Regions from separate parts of the Arthrobacter sp. 210 2 genome, predicted to be linked through region 2. Evidence: predicted binding sites of a transcription regulator. Region 2 holds the regulator's gene; the other holds the start of a gene.
What was found. Region 2 encodes HrcA, which represses chaperone genes, less so after heat shock. Its sites were predicted from a motif close to TTNGCACTCGNNNNNNNCGAGTGCNAA; they were not measured.

Region 1 (5,085 bases), on a different contig from region 2:
TCTGGTCCGTGAGTCCCTACCTGATGACCGGCCTGCTTCCGGCCGAACAGCATTTTGACGCGGTGGTCATCCTCGACGCGGAAGCCACCTCGCTGCAGGCCGTCCTGCCGTCCATCGCCCGCGCCCGCCAGGTGATCGCCTTCGGCGACTCCCGGATTGCCAGCCCCCGGACCTTCACCGTGGGCGTGGAACGCCTGGCCCCGGGGGAGTCGGCGCACCACCGCGTTGAGAGCGCGTTTACTGCCCTGTCGGCCGTGCTGCCGGTGTGGCGGCTGAACTTCGTCTACCGCGCGGTGGACGAGGACCTGGTCCTGCAGCTGAGCAAGAACTTTTACGACGGCGGCCTGCGCCGGTTGCCGGAGGGCCAGTCCGCCACAGGGCTGGACCGGTCCCTGCTGGTGGAATACCTGCCGGACGGAACAGGGCTGCCCAGTGCAGACCACGAAGGCGTCGAGTCCGTAGTGGCAGAAGTCAACCGGGTGGTGGAGCTGGTCTTTGAGCACGCACGGCTGCGCCCGCGTACCTCCCTCGCCGTGGTCACTGCCAGCCTGCGGCACGCCGCCCGGATCGGTGAGTCCATCCGCCTCCAGCTGCCTAACCATCCGGGCCTCGCCGGATTCTTCGGCGCCGGCCCCGAGTCCTTCCGGGTGGTCGACCTGGAACGCGCGCAGGGCCTGGTGCGGGACCACGTCATTTTCTCGCCGGGCTTCGGCCGGACCCCGCACGGGCGTGCCCTTCACAGCTTCGGGCCGCTCTCGGCCGAGGGGGGCCGCGAAAAGTTTGCCCTGGCCATGACCCGCGCCCGGCGCTCCATGCATGTCCTGACGTGCTTCCGCCCCGAAGACCTGGACCACACCCGGCTGACGCACGGAGCCGTGGACCTGTACGCACTCCTGGACCGGGAGATTTCGGGCAACACCGATCTCGGCACTCCCGCGTCGCGCGCCGCCGCCAGCGAGCAGGCCCTTGGCGCAGACCCGCTGGTTGCGGACCTGGGGGACCGCCTGCGTGCACGCGGTGCACGGGTGTGGCATCAGTACGACGGCGCCATTGATGTGGTGGCAGCCGCTGATCCACTCAACACCATGGGCCAGGACGACGCCGACCTCCCGTGGCCTGTGGCCATTGAGTCCGACGGCACCGAACAGTACCGCACCATGAGTGTCCGGGAGCGAAGCCGGCTGCGGCCGCAGCTGCTGGAGCGCCTGGGCTGGCGGTACATGCCGCTGTGGACCATTGAGGTGTTCACCGATCCGTCAGCCTGCGCTGACCGGATCGCAGGGTACCTGGGCCTGGAAAAGATGGCGCTTCCGGCGCGGCCGGCGTCTGTCGGTTTCCTTGACGACGACGTTGATCAGGCGCTCAATGATATTGACGCCGCTCAGCCCGCCCCGGTTTCCTACGTAAGGCATTCCACCCGCCCGGCTTCAGGACGCCGGGCCGGCGACATGGCCGACGCCCAGGTTGGGCAGCCTGCCGGCGGGCACGCCGGGGTTGAGCCCGTAGAGGGTGAGCCGGTGCAGGGTGAAACGGACAGCAGCAAGGAGGCGGGCCACATGGCCAGCGAAGAGAAGAACAACAGCGCTGCCGACGGCGGGCCGGCATCGGCTGACACCGCGGCTGCTCCGGCTCCCGCGCCCGTGCCGGGTGATACCGAAGGGATCCTGCCCAGGACGGCGTCGGAAGACGATCCCCGCGCCTGGGGCGACCGCGAGGATGACCACGACGCCTGGCTGAAGGAACAGAAACCGCCGCACTGGGGCTGACGCCAACTGGGCTGACGGAACAGAAGCACAACGACACGCGCCGTCGAGAGATGCGCCGACGCCCGCAGGGTTCCCTGGCCGTGGAGCCGGACGGCCTTGCGAGGCTAGGGGTGCGGCCGGTCAGGGAGGTCCCACCAGGACGAAAAACAGTTTGCCTTGGGTTGACGCTCCGGCGAGCCGGGCTGCCTGTGCCGCATCGGCGGCCACCACAATCAGCCCTTCGGTCTCCTGGGTTCCGAGCCACTGCCCGCCCTGGCCGCCCTTTGTGGACGTCCACAGCACTGGCACACCGGTTGCAAGGACCTCCGACGGTTCCTGCTGGTCGAAGCCGTTGGCTGCTGTCAGTACCACGTTGACCAGCTGGCCCGGGGACACCAGCTGGATGGACGAGGGGTCGGCCATCCTCAAGGGAACGGCAGCTGAACCTGGCGCGCTGCCCGTCAGCAGGCCGGGACCCACCAGCTGGGCGTCCGTCAGCAACTGGCCCTTGCGCAGCGGAGCTGCCAGTTGTTTCCCGGCCGCCTCGGCCTGGTCGCGGAGGAACCCGTCCGCCAGCATGCCCGGAGGCACCTGTACTTGGGCAAGGTCTGCCGCCGCCATGGCCGACCCGGCCGGCAGGTCCCGGGCGGCAGCCAGTGCGCTCACGGTGTAAACCGGTGCCGGAGTCAGCTGATGGACCGTGAGTGCTGCCGCCGCGCACAGAAGCAGTGCGACGGCAAGGCGCCGGTTGCGGCTCAGCCATCCCGCGAATCTCGCAGCCGGGCGGCTGGTCCCGGAACGGCGGGAAGGACGGGGCCTCCGGTTGCGGTGGAGGAACCCGGGAGTGTCCCGGCGGGCGCGAAGCGGGTGTGCAGGCATGACCCCACGCTAAGGGCGTTGCAAAAGCAAACGACAGCGGCCCCGCGCCTATGTGGACAACGTCCGAAGGGGACGTCCAGTCACAAGGCGCGGGGCCGCCGTCGAAATGGCGGACGCTGAATCAGCTGGCGGCAGCCGCCGGAACGGAGGCCGCGGCGGCAGCTGCGGGAGCGGGTGCGGTGGACGCAGGCGCCGCGGGAGCTGCAGACACGGTGCTGCCTTTGGAGTCGCGGGAGTCGGTGCGGTAGAAGCCCGAGCCCTTGAACACGACGCCCACGCTGTTGAACTTCTTGCGCAGGGTGCCCTCGCACTCGGGGCAGGACGTCAATGAGCTGTCCGAGAAAGACTGGACAATATCGAAGGCATGGCCGCAATCCTTGCAGGCGTAAGCATATGTTGGCACTGGTGCTCCTCCTCTTGGGCAAACGAGAGGTCCCGTGCTGCCACCTGGTAATCCATTAGCAGTCGCAGGGCCTGAGTGCTAATTCTATCATCCTCCGGCGCCCCCGCCACCTGGGCTCAAACTCCGCTGGCGAGCGACCTGAGCCCGGACGGTGCCAGGACGGCGGGTACGGGACGGTCGAACTCTTCAGCGGGAATGTGCCCGGCCGGAAGCAGTTCATCGTCGTAGATAACAGCGGCCAGCGGAATTTCCTTCCCGGCGGTCGCAAGATGACCAAGAAATTTGTCATAGTAGCCGCCGCCCTGGCCCACCCTGTTGCCCTCAAGATCCACTGCGGTTGCTGGGATGAACAGGGCAGTCGCTTCGCCCGCCACATCGGGTCCATGCCGGGGCCCGGCAGGTTCCAGGATGGGCGCATACTTGCTGCGCTCGAACCCGGCCTCCGGACTCCAGAAAACCCAGCTGAGTTCCCTGCCGGGTTCGCAGACGGGAAGCAGGACCTGGTGGCCGTTGCCGTGGAGGGCGGTGATCAGGGGAAGGGTGGGCGGTTCCACACCGATGCCCAGGTACACGCAGAACGTGGCCGGCTTCCCGCCGGAGAGGGATTCCGCCCACGCCGCACCGTGGACGGCGAGGGCGGCCCCGGCGGCCTCCAGATCGGCGGGAGTCAGTGTTGCCCTGCGCCGCCGGTGCGCTGTGCGGATGCCGTCCTTGGCGGCAGCGTCGAAGGCGTGCCTCGTGTTCGTCTTTTCAGGCATGGTGCATGTCCTCCGATTGCCCGCCGTTTGGCGGTTTCCGTGGCGCCCCCAGGGAGGTGGCGGCCGGTCCTTAGATTACTGAATGCTTGACGCTGACGTTAGATTAGTCCGGTGAGTACCAGTAACCCGAGAGTTCGCAAAGCCGTCATCCCCGCTGCCGGGCTGGGTACCAGGTTCCTTCCTGCCACCAAGGCCATGCCCAAGGAAATGCTTCCCGTGGTGGACAAGCCTGCCATCCAATACGTGGTTGAGGAAGCCGTCCACGTGGGTCTCAACGATGTCCTGATGATCACGGGACGGAACAAGCGGGCGCTGGAGGACCACTTTGACCGCGTCCCGGCGCTGGAGTCCACGCTGGCGGACAAGGGTGACACCGAAAAGCTCGCGTCCATCCAGGCGGCCAGCAACCTCGGTGACATCCACTATGTGCGCCAGGGGGACCCCAACGGCCTGGGCCATGCAGTGCTTCGCGCCAAGCAGCACGTTGGCGACGAGGCATTCGCCGTCCTTTTGGGCGACGACCTCATCGATGCCCGGGACGAACTGCTCAGCACCATGATCGACGTGCAGGCCAAAACCGGGGGCTCCGTCGTCGCGCTTATCGAAGTGGAACCCTCACAGATCAGCGCCTACGGCTGCGCGGATATCCAGGAGATCGACGGCGAAGGGTACGTGCGCATCAACCGGCTGGTGGAGAAGCCCACCGCCGACGAAGCACCGTCCAACCTGGCCGTGATTGGCCGTTACGTGCTGCACCAGGCCGTCTTCGGTGTCCTTGAGCGCACCGGTCCGGGGCGTGGCGGCGAGATCCAGCTGACCGACGCCCTGCAGGAACTGGCCACCGGTGACGGCGAAGGCCACGGCGTCTACGGCGTGGTGTTCCGCGGGCGCCGCTACGATACAGGCGACAAGCTGAGCTACCTCAAGGCGTGCGTCCAGCTCGCCATCGACAGCGACGATCTGGGTCCCGGCCTGCGGGAGTGGCTGCCGGGCTTCACCAGCGGCCTTTCCAAGTAGCACCATGCGCCTTGGCCCTGTCTGGCCCGTGACCCTGGAATGCGGCGACCTGGTCCTGCGCCCCATCAGGTACCGGGACAAAAAAGAGTGGACTGAAGTCCGTTCCCGCAACACCGAGTGGCTGGCACCGTGGGAAGCGTCCAATCCTGACCCGCGCGGAGGCCTGCCGGACTACCGGCAGATGGTGCGCTCCCTGAATGCGCAGGCGGCCCAGGCCACTGCGCTGCCGTTCGTCATTACCGAGCGCGTGCCCGGCAGCAGGAATCCGGCCATCATCGGCCAG
Region 2 (5,085 bases):
GCAGATCCTCCAGTCCAGGGACAACGGCGCCAAGGAGCCGTTCCTCACGGGCGAGACCACCGCGTCTGCTGAACAGGGACAGGCCGGGGTGTTCACCCTGGCGCTCAACCTGCCGCCAGGTGACTACGAGCTGCGGGTCTCCCAGGCGGGCACTGGCGACCAGCCGGACCAGTACGAGGACACACGGGCCTTTAAGGTGCGGTAGCCTTCCAGCGGCCCAGGATGTCGCTGGCAAGGACGACGGCGGCAGGCCCGGCCGTTGATGAGCGCAGGACGTGGTGGCCCAGGAGTGCTGTCACGGCGCCCTTGTCGCAGAGTTTCGTGACTTCGCGGGGGCTGATGCCGCCTTCGGGTCCCACGATCAGGAGCACTTCCCGGGGCGCCGCTCCCCCCGCTCCATCCCATGCTTCGAGGACGTTTCGCAGTGGCCGCACGGCGTCCTCATGAAGGATGACAGCCAGGCCGGCGGCTTCGACGGCCGCGGACAGGGCGGCTGTGTCGACAGCGGGCCGGACCTCGGGAACCCAGGCCCGGCGTGCCTGCTTGGCCGCCGCAGTCACAACAGACTGCCATTTGGCGTGGGCCTTGGCGGCCCGGTCACCTTTCCAGCGCACGATGGAACGCTCGGACTGCCACGGAATGACGGCGTCGATTCCGAGCTCTGTCGCCGTTTCGATGGCCAGCTCGTCCCGGTCGCCCTTCGCAAGCGCCTGGACCAGGACCAGCCGGACATCGGGGCGGTCTTCGAAGGCCACCGACGTGCACTCGACCTCCAGAGCCGAGGAAGAAGCCGCGGTGACGCGTCCGCTCATCCGCGTGCCGGCACCGTCGACAATGTCCACAGCTTCACCGGGTGACAGCCGTTTAACCGCAACAGCGTGCCTGGCTTCGGGTCCTTCCAGGATGAACCGCGTCGCGGGCGCGACGCCGTCCAGGGACCCGGCGGGAGTGAAGAAGACGGGGTTGCTCACCGCTACAGGTTACCGAGGCGATCCCGGAGTTTGGCGAACATGCCGCCGCTGGCAGCGAGTTTGCCCTCGGTGATCTGCTCGCCGCGCATCTTGGCGAGCTGCCGCAGGAGGTCCTCCTGGGCGGCATCCAGCTTCGCGGGGGTCTCAACCTGCAGGTGCACCTTCAGGTCGCCGCGGCCGTAGCCGCGCAGGTGGGTAACGCCGAGGCCGCGGAGGGTGATGATCTCACCGGACTGCGTTCCGGGCTTGACGTCGATTTCCTGGGTCCCGTCGAAGGTCTCAAGGCTTACCTCTGTACCCAGCGCTGCGGCCGTCATGGGGATGTTCAGCGTGGCGTGCAGGTCGTCTCCGTCGCGGACGTAGGTGGCGTCATTGTTGACGCGGATTTCCACGTAAAGGTCACCGGAGGGTCCGCCGGCGGGCCCGGCCTCGCCCTGGCCGGAGAGCTGGATCCGGGTGCCGGTGGCCACGCCGGCGGGAACCTTGATGGTCAGGGACCGGCGGCTCCGGATCCGTCCCTGGCCGCTGCATTCGTTGCAGGGGTCCTTGATGACCGTGCCGAAGCCTTCGCAGCTGCCGCAGGGCGCAGCCGTCATGACCTGGCCCAGGATGGAGCGAACGGCCCGCTGGACCTGGCCGCTGCCTCCGCAGATGTCACACCGTTCGGGGTGGGTGCCGGGCCGGCAGCATGATCCCTCGCAGGTGGGGCAGGTGACCGCGGTGTCCACTTCGAGTTTCTTGTTGACGCCGAACACCGCATCGCGGAGGTCGATCCGGACACTGATGAGGGCGTCCTGTCCGCGGCGGACACGGGAGGCAGGCCCGGTGGAGCCGCCGGCGCCAAAGAACGTGTCAAAGATGTCCTGGAACGCGAAGCCCTGGCCGGCGTAGCTGCCGCCGCCGAATCCGTTGTCCGTACCGTTTTCATTGCCGGTGGTGTCATAGACGCGCCGCTTTTGGGGGTCGGAAAGGACCTCGTACGCGTGGGTTACTGCCTTGAAGCGGTCTGCGGCGTCCTCACCCGGGTTAACGTCCGGGTGCAGGGTCCGGGCCAGCTTGCGGTAGGCCTTCTTGATTTCTTCGCCGGTGGCCTCCGGTGAGACTCCAAGGACGTCATAGTGGCTGCTCAAAGTTCGTATCTCTTCCTTGTTGTACTGCCTGCATGCGGGGTGCCCTGCCCGTGGTTCCGGCTGCCTAAGCGCCGGGACCGCCGGTCAGGGTCCCAGTATCCGGGAAAGGTAACGGGCAACAGCCCTGACGGCGGCCATGGTGGTGGGGTAGTCCATGCGCGTCGGCCCCAGCACGCCAATCTTGGCCGTGCTGTCCGGGCCGTATCCCGTGGCCACGACGGACGCCTCGGAAAGGCCGTCGTAGGGGTTCTCGCGGCCGATGCTGACGGCCACGCCGCGGTGGTCCTGCGCCATCTCGCTCAGGAGCCGCAGCATGACCACCTGCTCCTCAAGGGCTTCCAGGACGGGGCCGATGCTGAGCGGGAAATCGACGTTGGACCGTGCAAGGTTCGCCGTTCCCGCCATCACCATCCGGTCCTCACGGCTGCTGTGCGCCAGCACCTCCAGCCCGTGGGCCAGCGCCTGCGCGGCCAGCCTCTGGCCGGGACTGACCGCCGACACCACGGCCGGAAGTGACTGGGCCAGCTGGCCCAGCGGCGTTCCTGAAAGGGAACCCAGGAACCGGGTCCGCAAGGCGGCCAGGGCGTCGTCCCCCAGGTCCTGCCCGACGTCGATGACCCGCTGTTCCACCTTGCCGCTGTTCGCAATGAGCACCACCAGCACCTTGCGGGGAGCAAGCAGGACGAATTCGATGTGCCGGATCAGGGCACGGCTCAGGTGCGGATACTGGACAACCGCTACCTGGTTGGTCAGCTGCGACAGCAGGCGGACCGTTCGGTCCAGGACGTCGTCAAGGTCGTCCGAGCCCTCCAGCAACGACTGGATGGCCCGGCGCTCGGCCTGCGACAGGGGTTTGACGGCCGAAATCTGGTCGACGAACAGACGGTAGCCCTTGTCCGTGGGAATCCGGCCCGCGCTGGTGTGCGGGGCGGTGATCAGGCCCTCGTCCTCCAGCGCCGCCATATCGTTGCGGATTGTCGCACTGGAGACGCCGAGATGATGCCTCTCGACCAGGGCCTTGGATCCCACCGGCTCGCGGGAGTGGACGTAGTCCTCCACGATGGCCCGCAGTACTTCCAGCTTGCGTGGCTCGCTCACACTCCACCTCCATCCAGGGTCAGGGCGGCCGTGCCGCCCGCACCGCGCCACCACCAGGGTTAGCACTCGACATGCCTAAGTGCTAACAGTCTATTATGCCTCGGGCCGTTGTTAGCATTGGTACCGCTCCGGGCGAAATTCCGGTGCACTGATCTAGCGCTAGGCGGAGTCGATCCATGGATTACCAGAACTGGGGCCCCCGGGACATGTCCGCGCCCGTCCGGACCCAATTGCCCGAAGTGCCGGTTGAGCGCGGCATGGTGCTGGAGGACGTCCAGTCCGGTTGGGTCGGCGCCGTCACCCGGGTGGAAAAGTCCGGCGGAATGCACGTGGTGGTCCTCGAGGACCGCCGCGGGAAGTCACGGACCTTCCGGCTGGGCTTCGGTTTCCTCCTCGAAGGCCGCGCAATCCGCCTGATGCCCCCGGCACCCCGTCCGGCGACGGCCGGCCCCGCCGCCGGAAGGACTGCCTCCGGCTCCGTGCGGGTTGCCGGCCAGCGCGCACAGGTAGCCAAGGCCAGCCGCATCTGGGTGGAGGGAAAGCACGACGCCGAACTGGTGGAAAAAGTGTGGGGAGACGACCTCCGGGTGGAGGGCATCGTCGTCGAACCCCTGCACGGCATTGACGACCTGGCCGGCGCAGTGGCCGACTTCCGGCCCGGACCGGGACGGCGCCTGGGCGTGCTCGTGGACCACCTGGTGCCGGACTCCAAGGAGTCGCGTATTGCCGATGCCGTCATGGCGTCTCCCGGCGCGGCCGGGAACGTGCTCATCGTGGGCCATCCGTACGTGGACGTGTGGCAGGCCATCCGGCCCGCTGTCCTCGGCATCGAGAAGTGGCCCGTTGTGCCGCGCGGGCAGGACTGGAAGACCGGGATCCTGGCCGCTTTCGGCTGGCCGCACGACACGAAGGAAGACATCGGGCTGGGATGGCAGAAGCTGTTGGGGGCCGTCCGCAGCTATGCAGACCTGGAAGCATCCCTGCTGGGGCGGGTTGAGGAAGTGATCGACTTCCTCACTGTTCCCTGATTGGGCAGCCAACACCCGGATAGCCAGTATTCTTGGTACTGCGGTGCCTGTGAAAAAGGGGCAGGCCCGCACCCAACCACCGGCATTCGCACCATTTGCACTCTCGAAGGAACAGACTGTGTCAGAAAACGCACGTGATCACAGGGACAGCCAGGGCGGCGCGGGCCGCTCGGAATACCACGGCGTCCCGGCGAATGCGCTGCCCCTGACGGCGGGCGAGGACCGGCAGTGGGCCACGCTGGCGCACTTTGGCGGGATCCTCGGCTGCGTTCCTGCCCTGCTGATCTTCCTCATTTTCAGGGACCGTGGACCGTTCACCGCCCAGGAGTCCAAGGAAGCCCTCAACTTCAGCCTTCCGCCCACCATCGCGGCCGTGGTGGCCAATATCCTGGTGTTCATCCCCGTGATCGGCAACATTTTTGCCGTGATCGCGACCCTCATCTGGATCGCCCTGACCTGCTTCTCCGTGGCCGCCGGCATCCACGTCAACCGCGGCCAGCCGCACCGCTACCCGTACAACCTTCGCTGGATCAAGTAGCGTTCCAGCAACAGGGGGCCACACCCGCGGGGTTCCCTGGCCGAGCTTGCGAGGTCAGGGTGCGGGTGGGGAGGGTCACTCCCTACCCAACAACCACGCGTTTTTGGGCAGGGAGTGACCCCGTGTTGGTTTAGTGGGTTACTCGGGCAGGATGCGGCGGACCACGGCGTCAGCCAGCAGGCGTCCCTTGAGGGTGAGGACCAGTTTCCCCCGGAACGCCGCGGCCGGGTCCACCAGGCCGTCGGCAATCAGCCCGGCAATCTCATGGCGACCCACGGCGCTCAGGGCGGCCACCTCAAGCCCGGCCTGAAGGCGGGCTT

Region 1: AC5RWA_RS04195 (FmdB family zinc ribbon protein) is a predicted target of HrcA. The motif match lies at 3,083-3,109, and genes of this name have one in related genera.

What each region holds. Positions count from the first base shown of each region.
Region 1 is NZ_JBNHIE010000001.1:876,179-881,263, forward strand. Features, by position in the region: gene AC5RWA_RS04185 (AAA family ATPase) at 1-1,766, shown strand, start outside; gene AC5RWA_RS04190 (RcpC/CpaB family pilus assembly protein) at 1,887-2,624, opposite strand; gene AC5RWA_RS04195 (FmdB family zinc ribbon protein) at 2,746-3,027, opposite strand; gene AC5RWA_RS04200 (5-formyltetrahydrofolate cyclo-ligase) at 3,144-3,785, opposite strand; gene galU (UTP--glucose-1-phosphate uridylyltransferase GalU) at 3,897-4,802, shown strand; gene AC5RWA_RS04210 (GNAT family N-acetyltransferase) at 4,807-5,085, shown strand, end outside.
Region 2 is NZ_JBNHIE010000012.1:130,705-135,789, reverse strand. Features, by position in the region: gene AC5RWA_RS19335 (GerMN domain-containing protein) at 1-205, shown strand, start outside; gene AC5RWA_RS19330 (16S rRNA (uracil(1498)-N(3))-methyltransferase) at 192-971, opposite strand; gene dnaJ (molecular chaperone DnaJ) at 974-2,101, opposite strand; gene hrcA (heat-inducible transcriptional repressor HrcA) at 2,186-3,199, opposite strand; gene AC5RWA_RS19315 (DUF3097 domain-containing protein) at 3,376-4,227, shown strand; gene AC5RWA_RS19310 (DUF4870 domain-containing protein) at 4,346-4,765, shown strand; gene hemW (radical SAM family heme chaperone HemW) at 4,904-5,085, opposite strand, start outside.